3 regions of the Bacillus sp. FJAT-45066 genome follow, and region 2 is predicted to be linked to each of the others. Evidence: predicted binding sites of a transcription regulator. Region 2 holds the regulator's gene; each other region holds the start of a gene.

Region 1 (4,271 bases), 1.7 Mb from region 2:
TCATATTTTCATCTTTTTGATAGTTTTCAATAACTTGTTGTTCTACTTGTTTTTTATCCAATTTTCAAACTCCCTTTTCATGTCGATACTATTATTATAATGGATTATAAAATTAAATAGTGTTTTAGGGAATAAAAAGTTTCCTGGGAAAGCGCAGGAAAAGACAATTTCGAACATTTTTGTGTAGTTGTGTGTAGACGGTTGTCGTTGAAAGTAGATTGGTAGGAGGATTTATTAACTAAAATAAAAGAAATGATAGTTAGGATAAACTTACTTTCTCTTCTCTCTTTTTATTCTTTCCATAATTAATAAACGAAGGTACTTACGTCGAACTAAAAATATAATAAATTGTAAGACAAAACCGATAATAAAACCGAAAACTAAATGTAAATTCCATTCTGTCTCTATAATCGAATTGCTAATGAAGGTGACATATACGAAACTAATGGAGGAAGGAAGGATTATATAGTTCACGATTTTTTCTTTCCAATGACTAAAATAAACAACATCCAAAATCGATAAACGAATAACCAACATTCCCATAAACAGACCTATAAAAACGACAAAGAAGTTAATCATGTTGTAGCCCCCTTAAACGATTTGTATAGTATATTTTATGTTCAAGGTAGGTTAATAGTTCAAAGAGAAAAGAGAAGAAAAAACTGCGTTTAATTAAATAAAAGCAGTAGAAGTGTGAAATTATTTTTTTAGTATTTAATTTTTGCAAAACGCCATAACAAAACGAGGAAATAAATTTCTAAAATCAGCGAGATTATGAAGGAGAAAACCATTACGCCAATAAAAGTGTAATAGTACATATTTATCGCAAACGTTCCGACAAATGTAAGAAGTAAAAAGATAACTAAGTATACTTTCATGAATATTTTTGTTTTGTTACTTATCTGTTCCGCTCCAATATTCTTTGCTAATACAATCATAAATTGAAAAACATAAAACATTAAAACGATATTAAGTAAGCCTATAAAAAACGTGTAAGAACCCCAAATAGTAGGAATGTTTCCAAGCTGGTTGATTGCATTTTGAGAAATAAAGAAAGAAGGCATGGACAGAATAACTAAAGCTAGTGAACATTTTATAGCCATTTTTCCTACTCGAGAGTCAGGAATCTTAATTAATAGTGAAGATAGTCCTGAAAAAATAAGAAAATAACCAACAGGATCAGGCAAAATATCTATAAAAATATGAATCTCCAAGAACACAAACAAAAATCCCCAGAATAACTTCTTGAATTGTATCATCGTGATGCACCTTCTTTATACTCTTTAATCATTTGATTAACGTAATCTTGATTCACATATGGGAAATTACCGACATGAGTCCTAAATGCAAATGGTTTTCCTTCTCCTGTTGTACCTTCCCATGTAAATGATAGCGAAGTATACATTGGTTTTTCTGGCAATAATTGTGTTAAAAGCCACATCATTTCATTTTCTTCTAAGGAGATAGGGAAAGAATGACTGTTTAATCGTTGCACATTTAATTCTTTCCATGCATCGATTGTGAAAAATCGGTCGGCTTTGTTATGCCTGTCATATAGTTCTTTTGTAATTTCTTGATCAATACTATATTGAAATTTAATTTGTTCACCAATTTGTTCCGAGAACGGAATCGTTACACTTTCAATGAATAATGTTTCGTTTGCTATATGAAAACTCTCCGTAAAATGATCAGAACCAGTCATTTGAAATGGAGAAAAAATTACTTCTTTTTCATTCAGAGAAGGTGAAGCGGTAATTAGTATTTCACCGATACTAGCTGTCACTTCCTCACCATTGGATAGAAAGAACGTAACATCTGTTATGGAAAATTCTTCATTTTTATTTAAGTTAAGTGTATCCGTCCAAATTGCTATATTGGCAGACATTAAGTAATGGTGATTAAATTGGTCTATGTACTCAACTTGTTCTGTGCCAAAATGCCAACCTGATGAAGACTGACTATAAATATTTGCATTTACACCATCAATGAAAACATTATGAATCTTATGGGGATCCTGTTTATTTGTAAGGTAGTAAATAGTAAACTCAATTATTTCGTTTTCTTCATATAGTTCTTTCACCATATAATGCTCTAAGAAAATTGGTTTATCGATTAGTTTGTCATTATAGTAGAAGTAGTTGCCTAAACTACTTATTACAATAATGAAAACACTTAACCATAAAAGGCGTTCTTTCAACTTGGTGTCCTCCTAAAAATGGAAAATTAATTTCTAACATTAATTTATTCTAGTAAATTGTGAAAATTCCCTGCATGGTAAAAGAATAATTGAGGAGAAATTTCGAAGCCTTTGACCATTTTGACGGTTTGGGTAACGGCGATGAGCTTCGAAAGGCGTATCTATTTTTTTTTATGTTACACCTTTCACTAATGTTGTATCTTTACTAGTTATCATTTAATAGTGAGAAAAAAGAGTAATAAATACACTGTCCTGGAGAAAGAATAGAATGGTAAAGGATAATAAATGCCAAATTGTAAAAACTAGTTTGAAATACCAAAAAAACTAGGAGGCAACGATGAAAAAATATATTATTCCATTCATAATTGCTCTTATGATTCCAACTGTTGCGGTTGCACATGTGAAATGGTTCACAGAAATGAACCCAGTAAAAGAGAGCATAGAAAATATTCTTTCTCCAATGTTCATGTTTTTAGCCATATTCATTGCTATATTCTTAGCGGTATTAACACAAGTAGCAGATCCACTAGTAAACAAGATACCCATAATGAAAAAATTAGACATAAGTCTTGGGGGATATCGAAAACTTTCTAGGCATATTTTAAAGTATGGTACAGCCCTTGCATTAATCGTACAAGTAATCTCTGGTTCGCTATTTGCTCCTGAGTTTCTGATCGAAAATGGATTTATAACGTTATTGTTATGGGTTACGATCTTATTTTTATTAATACCACATCATGTAGCAACGAAAGTGGGAGCATTTTTTTTACTAGGATTATTCCTGTATCAACTTTCTGTAGCCGGTTTATTTCATATGTTAGATTACGGATTTTATATTGCGATAATAGCTGTGTTGTTAGTTGGAAAAACAAAATTAGAAAATTGGGGATTTCCATTTTTATATTTAGGGACAGGTTTGTCTCTTTGTTGGGTGGCCGTGGAAAAATGGGTGTATCCTTCGATGAGTGTGGACATCATACAAAATCACCAAGTTCCCACTTTTGGATTTGCACCAGAAACGTTCGTAGTACTCGCAGCATTTATCGAGTTTGTCGTCGGTTATTTGCTTGTAGTAGGTATTTTAAATAGAGTTTTGGCGTTTGTTTTAACGTTAATTTTCATATCTACGACGATGTTGTTTGGCGTAACGGAGATAATTGGACACTTTATGATTCATATTATCCTAATAATCTTTATTATAGAAGGAGTTTCGTTCTATGATCCTCCAATTAGTATACATAAATCAAAGTTAGATCAAATGGTTTTTGTTTTTCTGAATTTCATCTTTGCATTAGCGACTATATTGCTGTTGTATTATCGATTTGCTTAAGAATTTAGTATAGAGGCTTGGACAAAAAGACTGTGGAGTTTATCTTCGCATGAAAAATTTGATGTAGATGAACTTCATAAGACAAATGAAGTTCATTTGGCATGAAAAATTTGTGGTAGATGAACATCATAAGGCTGATGAAGTTCAATTGGCATGAAAAATTTGATGTAGTTGAACTTCATAAGGCAAATGAAGTTCAATTGGCATGAAAAATTTGATGTAGTTGAACTACATAAGGCAAATGAAGTTCAATTGACATGAAAAAATTATTGTAGTTGAACTTCATAAGGCAAATGAAGTTCATTTGGCATGAAAATATTATTGTAGATGAACTTCATTAATAATGATAGGTCTACCTACCAAGCAGACTTCTTTATAATCGATTATTTTTGATTTAATAACCGCAATTTTATGCGCAGCAAACCATTTCAGTCTTCACCGTATTTTTCATTTGTTTCTCTACTTGTACTTGCTTCGTAAAAAGTGAACGAAACCAATCAGCTTTTCTAGCTTTTCTAATCTCAGCTTTTAATTCCTTTTGTTTAGCATCTGCAACCATCATAATATCTAACATTTTTCTATCCCCTTTATTAATCAATTATTCTTGATATATCTATAGTATATACCAAAATTTTCATAACGCAACCGTTATATCAATAAAATTTGTTATAAAGTTTCGACAAAAAAAGGGACAGAATCGATCCGTCCCTAATCCTTTAAAATATGATTAAGCCAAAAATGGTG
Region 2 (4,271 bases):
ATTTCAAACTATCTTATTAATGCTTTTCGCTACATTCAATTTTGGCGTTACCATTCGAGCGTTTATTTTGCACGACAAGGTTAAAAAGATGAAGGAGAAATAAATGGGTTGGGACAAAAGATCGATGAAGTTCATCTTCACTCAAATTTTTATCGGCTTTGAACTTCTTAACCGATGAAGTACATCTTCACTCAAATTTCTATCGACTTTGAACTTCTTAACGCCGCTGAAGTTCATTTTCACTCAAATTTTTATCGACTTTGAACTTCATAAGGTTGATGAGGTTCATCTTGACTAAAAATAGGTCAGGACAAAACCCGGTGAATTTATAGGAAGAGGCCCCAAGAACATTTTTTGTTCTTTGGGGCCTCTTTCTTTTTTGGGCGCTAGTTTTCTCCCAGCGTCTTTTTATTGTTCATTATTCATTTTTTCTAATTCCATCTTCGTTTCTGCTATTTTTGCTTTTCGATAAGCGAAACGGGAAATAACAAGACTGATTTCATATAAGATAAATAACGGTACCGTTACCATTAAGTGCGATAATAATTCTGGTGGCGTGATAAACGCCGCGATCACTAATAGGATAAAGTACGAATACTTTCTAGCTTTTACTAAAAATTGTGGTGTGACAATTCCTAGTCTTGTTAAGAACATAACTACTACGGGCATTTGAAACAAAATACCGAATGGAATCGTTAGTTGAAACAAAAACTGAAAATACTCATTAACCCCTATCACTTGGTTAATATCTAAACGTTCCGCTAATTTGTTCATAAAGTTAAGAACAAACGGAAATAAAATATAATACGAAAATGCTAGTCCACTTAAAAATAAAAGTAAAGAAATAGGTATATAGCTAAGCGTAACTCTTCTTTCTTTTTCATATAAGCCAGGACTAATGAAAGCCCACAGCTGATATAGCGTTACAGGGAAAGTGATAATAAACGCGATTAAAAAGGCAAATTGCATGAAGATCTTTATCGCATCTGTTGGACGAAACGCATGCAACGCAAACAATTGCGCTTCATCAGACTGTTGTAAATACACAATGATAGGTTCCGCTAAGAAGAAGCCGCCAATTGTTGATACAACAAAGAAGCTTGCAATGATGAATAACCTTTTACGCAATTCCCCTATATGGTCATATACCGTCATTTCTCTATCTATCATAAACGTTCATCCTTCATTACTTCTTCTGATCTTCTTTTTTTTCATCGTCATCTGCTAAACCTTTTGTTGCATTTTTAAATTCACGCAACGTGTTTCCTGCAGCTTTTCCAAGTTCAGGTAACTTTTTCGGACCGAAAATTAAAAGAGCGACAAGGCCTATAACTACGATACTTCCCATACCTAATGGCATAAATAGTCACCTCCTCGAAATATACTTATTCTACTACTTTTTTATTCTGATGGATAGTGTTTCAAGAAATATACCAAAGATTGTAATTCAACTGCTAAATCAATATGATGAATTCTAACATGATCAGGCACACTAATTCTAGCTGGAGTAAAGTTTAATATACCCTTAATACCTTTTGATACTAGTCTATCCGCTATTGGCTGTGCAACATGTGCTGGTACTGTTAGAATGGCAACAGTTATATCATCATCTAACTCTTCTTCTAGTTTATCTAAATCATAAACAGGAACGCCACCTATGTCTGTACCTATCTTTGATTTATCGACATCGAAGGCCAATTTAATCTTCGTGTTGTTATTTTTCGTGAAGTTGTAATGTAGGAAAGCAGTTCCTAAATTACCAACACCTATTAATGTAACATACGTCACTTCATCTTGGTCTAGCGTTTTACGGAAAAAAGTTAACAAATATTGAACATTATACCCATATCCCTTTTTCCCTAATGCACCAAAGTAGCTAAAATCTCTGCGTATTGTCGCTGGGTCTACTTTTACCGCTTCACTTAACTCTGTAGATGATACTCGTTGTTTGCCCGAGGAGCTTAAGTTTTGAATGAATCGATAATATAGTGGCAAGCGCTTTGCTGTTGCTTGTGGTATTTTTATTTGTTCGTTATTCATCTTATTCCCCCATTTACTCTATCTATATCATATCTATTATTCTGCTCTTTATTCTGTTTGCATCACATAATAAGTAAACGATTTCTTTTTGTTTTAAACATTTAATTAATTCTTCCTATCTCCATTGTTGAAAGAGATGGGAAAGAAAGATAAACTTAATCTAGACATATTGAGGTGAAACTTATGATTATTTTACAAGTTAATCAGTTAAATAAATATTTTGGTGCTGAACTTATTTTATCTAATATTAAATTAGAAGTACAATCGAGAGACCGAATTGCCCTAGTTGGACGAAATGGTGCTGGTAAATCCACATTATTGAAGATCATTTCAAATCAACTATCATATGATAGTGGTGAAATTATTAAGCCGAAAGATGTTTCGATTGGCTATTTAGCTCAAGACACCGGATTACAATCAGAACGTTCCATTTGGGACGAAATGCTGTCCGTTTTTTCTCATTTTAAACAATATGAAATAACCATGAGAGAACTGGAAGCAAAAATGGCTGACCCTGTCTTTATTAATCAGACAGAAGTTTATGAACGTATTTTAAAAGAATACGATCTGCTGCAAGAAACCTATAAACAACAAGGTGGTTTTCAATATGAGGCAGATATTCGTTCTGTCCTTCATGGATTAAACTTTGCTACCTTTGATTATAACACACCCATCTCAACTTTGAGCGGTGGACAACGAACTCGATTAGCTCTTGGTAAATTACTATTAACTAGGCCTGATTTATTAATACTTGATGAACCGACAAACCATTTAGATATTGAAACGTTGTCATGGTTAGAGTCGTACTTACAAAGTTATCCTGGGGCACTTTTAATTGTGTCTCATGATCGCTATTTTTTAGACAAAGTAGTGTCGGTTGTATATGAAATTGCCCGCAACCAGTCTACGAAGTTTTTAGGTAACTATAGTAGTTATTTGCAAGCGAAAGCTGATCAATATGAGCGTGATTTGAAGATGTACGAGAAACAGCAAGACCAAATAGAGAAATTGCGCGATTTTGTACAGCGAAACCTTGCACGCGCTTCAACGACAAAAAGAGCGCAAAGTAGAAGAAAACAGCTAGATAAAATGCAAGTGTTAGATAGACCAAATGGGGATGAAAAGTCTGCGTCTTTCGCTTTTGAGATAGAAAGACAAAGTGGGAACGATGTATTGAAGGCGAATTCTTTATCCTTTTCCTATGAAAGCCAGCCTGTTTTTGAAAATGTAGATATATCTCTAACTCGTGGCGATAGTGTCGCACTTGTTGGACCAAATGGTGTTGGTAAGTCTACACTATTGAAGATATTAGTGGAGAAATTGAATAAGCAAATTGGAAAAATACAATTTGGTGCCAATGTGACTGTAGGTTATTATGACCAACAACAGGCAGACTTGAAGTCTAATAAACGTGTGTTAGATGAGTTGTGGGATGACTACCCACACATGGCAGAAAAAGATGTCCGTACCGTTCTCGGTAATTTTCTTTTCTCTGGAGAAGATGTGCTAAAACCTGTCTTAAGCTTGAGTGGAGGAGAAAAAGCTAGGCTTGCATTAGCTAAGTTGATGTTACAGCGTTGCAATGTTTTAATATTGGACGAGCCGACAAATCATTTAGATTTAGATAGTAAGGAAATTTTAGAAAATGCTTTAATTGATTATCCAGGTACTATTTTGTTTGTGTCACATGACCGCTACTTTATTAATCGAATCGCTACGAAAGTTATTGAACTTTCGTCTACAGGTGCAATAGAGTTCTTAGGTGATTACGATTATTATGTGGAGAAAAAAGAAGAACAGCTTGAATTAGAGGCGATAGAAAGTCAGATGGATAGTACGATCCAGTCGAAACAGAAGCAATTGAAGTCTGATAGTACTGAGCCGAAAAGTTATGCACAAGAAAAAGAGCAAAAGAAAATAGAACGTCAACGAAAGCGAAGAATTGAAGAGATAGAAACAGAGATAGAACGCTTAGAGGAAAAGGTAGAAGAAAACGAAACACTACTTTGTGACCCAGACGTATACCAAAACCATTTGAAAGTGCAAGAACTGAACATGGAAAATGAAGAAGTTCAAGAAAAGCTTCTACTGTTAATGGAAGAATGGGAAGAGTTACAAGACTAAGTAATCCGGTAATCTACTTGTGCAACTATTTGGAGAAAACCAACTATAAATGTCGAAAAAAGCATGGCGATGAAAATTTCAAAAGCCATGCTCTTTTTTGTGTATAA
Region 3 (4,271 bases), 940 kb from region 2:
TAAGTAATGGGAAAAATGTTTGAAATAGTATCAGCACCAATAAGTGTAGAGCAGTTGGTGAAAAAAGTAGAGCGTCGTGAAGCAGGAGCCATTACAACCTTTATTGGCACAGTACGCGAATTCACAAAAGGAAAACGAACGCTTTATTTAAAATACGAAGCTTATGTTCCTATGGCAGAGAAAAAGTTAGCCGAAATTGGAGATGAAATAAATGAAAAGTGGGTAGATGCAAAAGTGGCCATTGCGCACAGAATTGGTCGCCTAGACATCACGGATATTGCCGTTGTTATCGCAGTATCCACACCTCATCGTAAAGATGCCTATGAAGCAAACGAATATGCAATTGAGCGTATTAAGCAGATCGTGCCAATTTGGAAAAAAGAACATTGGGAAGATGGCGAAATGTGGATTGGTGACCAATTGGAAAAGACCGCTTATCCTAATGGAGCACCGGAGGGAATCGAGAAATGATTACTATTTTATTATTTTCCTTTTTACAAGAAGCTTATGGAAAAGAGAAGTTAGTCATAGACATGGAGGAAATGACTGTTTCTCAACTAAAAGAGTTGTTAAGTAAAGAATATGGACTACCGAACATGAACCAAGTAATGATCGCCGTAAACGAAGAGTTTGCATCAGATAATATGGTCGTTCGTGCAGGAGATATAGTCGCATGCATCCCACCTGTGAGTGGAGGGTAAGTAAGGAATAGAAGCTACTACTGTACTTTTAAGGTTCAGTAGTTTTTTTAGTTAAGATGGATTGAAACACAAAGTTGGAAGATTGAAACAGAAACGCTTTAGATTGAAACACAAAATTATTAATTGAAACACAAGCATAGTTAAATTATGTCCACAAGGAAAATTGAAACACAAATGCAGTAAATTGAAACAGAAACTAATCAGATTGAAACACAAAACAAAAGAATTGAAACACAAGTTAAAACGAAACATTCAACTTATAACAAAAACATCTTCATTATTAAAATGTTTTTTTATTTTGATAGTTGCTTTTATGTTTATTGTTTCAATTTGTTTACTTTTCAGCTGTTGAATTCCACGCATATCGGAGACTCCCACGGGAGAAGCGGGGAGCGGGAGACCCCGCAAGAGCGGAGCGATGAGGAGGCTCCCGGCCCGCCCGCGGAAAGCGAAGATATGCGTGGAATTCAACAGCGGTATTAAAAAGTATAAAAAAATTCACTTTCTCGCCATAAAGTGATTAATATCACAGTTAGCATCTGACCCATCTCTTATAATAAAAGTAACTTAAAAGAAAAAGGGTGAAACAAGTGAATATAATGGATATCATCCTGTGGGTTATTACTCCCTACACATTCGTTGCAATAGGGATTATGGCGTTTATTTGGAAACATGATTATCGACTACAAGAAGAGTCTGAAGCTCAAAACGTTAAAATAGAAAAGAAATCCATCCTACTATTAAAAATTTGCTCACTAGGTTATGTATTAACTGGTGCATCTATTGTTTTATTGTTCAAAGTTTACTCGGTTCACACGTTTTTATTCAGTTGGATCATCGGGCTTGTTACTTTAAATCCAAACATGAACCAAATTGCACAACAACCGGCCATCCTGGCAATTCACGTATTTTTTGCAATTGCAATGTTCGTTCTTTTTATGAAAAATATTAATTTTTTTTACAAAACAATCATCGCTTTCAAAACGAGAGAATACAAATGGAATGCACAATTACCGTCCATTAACCAACAAAAACTAGAAGAAAAGATGAGCAGATAATCTGGCTCATTTTTTTTGCCTTTTTAGATGATAAACTAAACACCGCTGTTGATTGGAGAGCAAATCTTCGCTTTCCGCGGGCGGGCCGGGAGCCTCCTCATCGCATTCGCGACTGCGGGGTCTCCCGCTCCCCGCTTCTCCCGCAGGAGTCTCCGACTTGCGCTCCAATCAACAGCTAGAAATGAATTTTATATTAGCGTCAATTTTATTACATCTTCCCCTTTAAACTAATTTGAAGGAATGTGACGAACATCACAAACAACCTAATCGTGAAAGTTTATAATAAAGGTAGTAAAACAAAGAGGTGATAGAGATGAAACCATTAATGCCAAAGCAGCACGGAGCATGGGCAATGTTGATTATTCCGTTTTTATTAGGGGTTATAGCTGGAAAGCCTAGTATATATCATATTCCACTTTTTCTTGGATGGTTTTTCTTATATTTAGCTACCAATCCGTTACTCATGTTAGTAAAAAAGAAGAAAGTTCAACTTTATCTAAAATGGACCATTATTTATGCTATTCCATCCATCCTATTTTTACTTATAACGCTTATCAAAAATCCAACTTTATTTTATTTTGGATTAAGCATGATTCCATTTTTCTTTATTAATGCTTATTTTGCAAAAATAAAAAATGAGAGAGCCATTTGGAACGATTTTAGTGCCATTATCGTTTTTTGTATTGGAGGGCTAGCAAGTTACTTCCTTGGTACGAACACACTTGATGAAACAGCTTGGCTGCTATTCACATTAAGCTTACTATTTTTTGTGGGAAGTACTTTTTACGTGAAAACAATGATCCGAGAGAAGAACAGCTCAACATATAAGTACTTATCATGGGGTTATCACATTGCAGTAATAATTGGACTACCAATACTCGGATACGCAGCTTTTATTTTTGCATTCTTACCAAGCTTAGTAAGAGCTATTTATTTTCACGGTAAAAATGTAAGTGTCATGAAAGTCGGCATTTATGAGATTGTTAACTCTGTCCTCTTTTTTATAGGAGTCATTATATTTATATAAAGCTATGCTAAAGGTTGAGATGATTCTAGATACCTATCTAGCAGTTGATTTCCGTGCAAGTCGGAGACTCCTGCGGGAGTAGCGGGGGCCGGGAGACCCCACAGGCGAAGCCGAGGAGGCTCCATCCACCCCGCGGAAAGCTAAGGCTTGCACGGAAATCAACAGCGGTGTTACATAGCAAAAATAAAAAGAGCAGAATTATTTCCTTTCTGCTCTTAGTCAATACTACAAAGTTCCACAGGGCAACCTTCGCAGTTGATTTCTAGTTTTAAAAAGTCTAAATCATGGATGGTAATTTTACCTTTATCGATAGATAAAATATTGTTTTTCTTTAAATCGCTTAGCATTCTGTTTACAACTTCACGAGAGGTGCCACAATAGTTAGCGAGCTCTTGGTTTGTTAATGGAGTATTTATTAGTATGCCGTTCTCTTTCAATATGCCGAAACTGTTTGTCATGCGTATCAACGTGGAGTATAGGGCGCCTTTTTTTCCGTTCAATACTAAGTCGCGAAATTTCGTTTGTGTTTTTCTAAAATGGTTGCTCATCCATTTCATATATTCTAAAGCAAGGTGGCTGCTTTCGGAAAGTTTTTGTTCTAGCGCTTCTTTTGGTACAACGACAACTTTTCCTGATTCGATTACTTTTGCAGTAAGCATGTAAACAGCTCCAGAACAAAATAGGGTCAGTTCCCCAACAATATCGTCCTTACTGCACAATCTCATTGTTAATTCTTGTCCGTCTGGGGTGATTTTACTCATTTGTATTTTGCCATCTAAAATGACATAAATTTCTTTTGCTTCTACACCTTCTTGAAATAAGTAAGTACCTTTTTTTATTTCTTGCGTTTTTTCAAAAGTGAGCAAAAAGTCTTTTAAGTCTTTAGATATTTTATCTGGCATTGGATCACCACTTTCTAAAAATTGTATTAGTTTAACGACCATAAGTTTATTTACCCTATTGTAACGTTATTATTGCTAAAAAGCTATATCGAAAATATTTGTTTTAAAACAATCGACTTACATATAAGGAGTGATCATGTGAACGAGGTTACAGGGATTTTGTTGTCTGGAGGTAAGTCTAGTAGATTTGGCAGTCCGAAAGCATTTGCCAAGTTTAACGAAAAGGAGATGTACGAGTACTCTTTAGACATTCTGGAAGAAATGACAAATGAAGTGGTTATAAGTAGCTCTCCAATATTAACTCCAACTTTTCAAGCAAAAGGGTTTAAAAACATCGTGGAAGATGTAGCGCCTTTTCTCGGCAAAGGGCCACTTGCTGGGATATACAGCTGCATGAAAAGAGCTCCTTCACAATGGTATGTTGTTCTGCCTTGTGATATGCCTCTACTTTCTAAAAAGATGATGAACATTATGCTTGATAAACGAACGAAAGACGTTGATGCTATCCTCCCAGATGCTTTCGGACGTGTGCAGCCATTAGTTGGGATTTACTACTCAAGCGTTATGGCCATTTTAGAAAAGA

The links. Region 2 encodes Rex, which represses fermentation and respiration genes when NADH is low (regulators of the CRP and FNR family bind a similar motif). Its sites were predicted from a motif close to TTGTGAAATATTTCACAA; they were not measured.
Region 1: a site for Rex is predicted at 2,371-2,388, ahead of CDZ92_RS05625 (DoxX family membrane protein). Genes of this name have one in related genera too.
Region 3: a site for Rex is predicted at 2,000-2,017, ahead of CDZ92_RS18865 (YwiC-like family protein). Genes of this name have one in related genera too.

What each region holds. Positions count from the first base shown of each region.
Region 1 is NZ_NISQ01000001.1:1,106,153-1,110,423, forward strand. Features, by position in the region: gene CDZ92_RS05605 (hypothetical protein) at 1-61, opposite strand, end outside; gene CDZ92_RS05610 (hypothetical protein) at 271-579, opposite strand; gene CDZ92_RS05615 (hypothetical protein) at 708-1,259, opposite strand; gene CDZ92_RS05620 (hypothetical protein) at 1,256-2,197, opposite strand; gene CDZ92_RS05625 (DoxX family membrane protein) at 2,535-3,527, shown strand; gene CDZ92_RS19860 (hypothetical protein) at 3,937-4,101, opposite strand; gene CDZ92_RS05630 (hypothetical protein) at 4,244-4,271, opposite strand, start outside.
Region 2 is NZ_NISQ01000001.1:2,840,132-2,844,402, forward strand. Features, by position in the region: gene CDZ92_RS14250 (YdiK family protein) at 1-103, shown strand, start outside; gene tatC (twin-arginine translocase subunit TatC) at 409-1,170, opposite strand; gene CDZ92_RS14260 (twin-arginine translocase TatA/TatE family subunit) at 1,187-1,360, opposite strand; gene CDZ92_RS14265 (redox-sensing transcriptional repressor Rex) at 1,402-2,040, opposite strand; gene CDZ92_RS14270 (ABC-F family ATP-binding cassette domain-containing protein) at 2,224-4,164, shown strand.
Region 3 is NZ_NISQ01000001.1:3,777,482-3,781,752, forward strand. Features, by position in the region: gene mobB (molybdopterin-guanine dinucleotide biosynthesis protein B) at 1-23, shown strand, start outside; gene CDZ92_RS18850 (molybdenum cofactor biosynthesis protein MoaE) at 7-471, shown strand; gene moaD (molybdopterin converting factor subunit 1) at 468-701, shown strand; gene CDZ92_RS18860 (respiratory nitrate reductase subunit gamma) at 1,301-1,759, shown strand; gene CDZ92_RS18865 (YwiC-like family protein) at 2,073-2,786, shown strand; gene CDZ92_RS18870 (Crp/Fnr family transcriptional regulator) at 3,002-3,688, opposite strand; gene CDZ92_RS18875 (molybdenum cofactor guanylyltransferase) at 3,827-4,271, shown strand, end outside.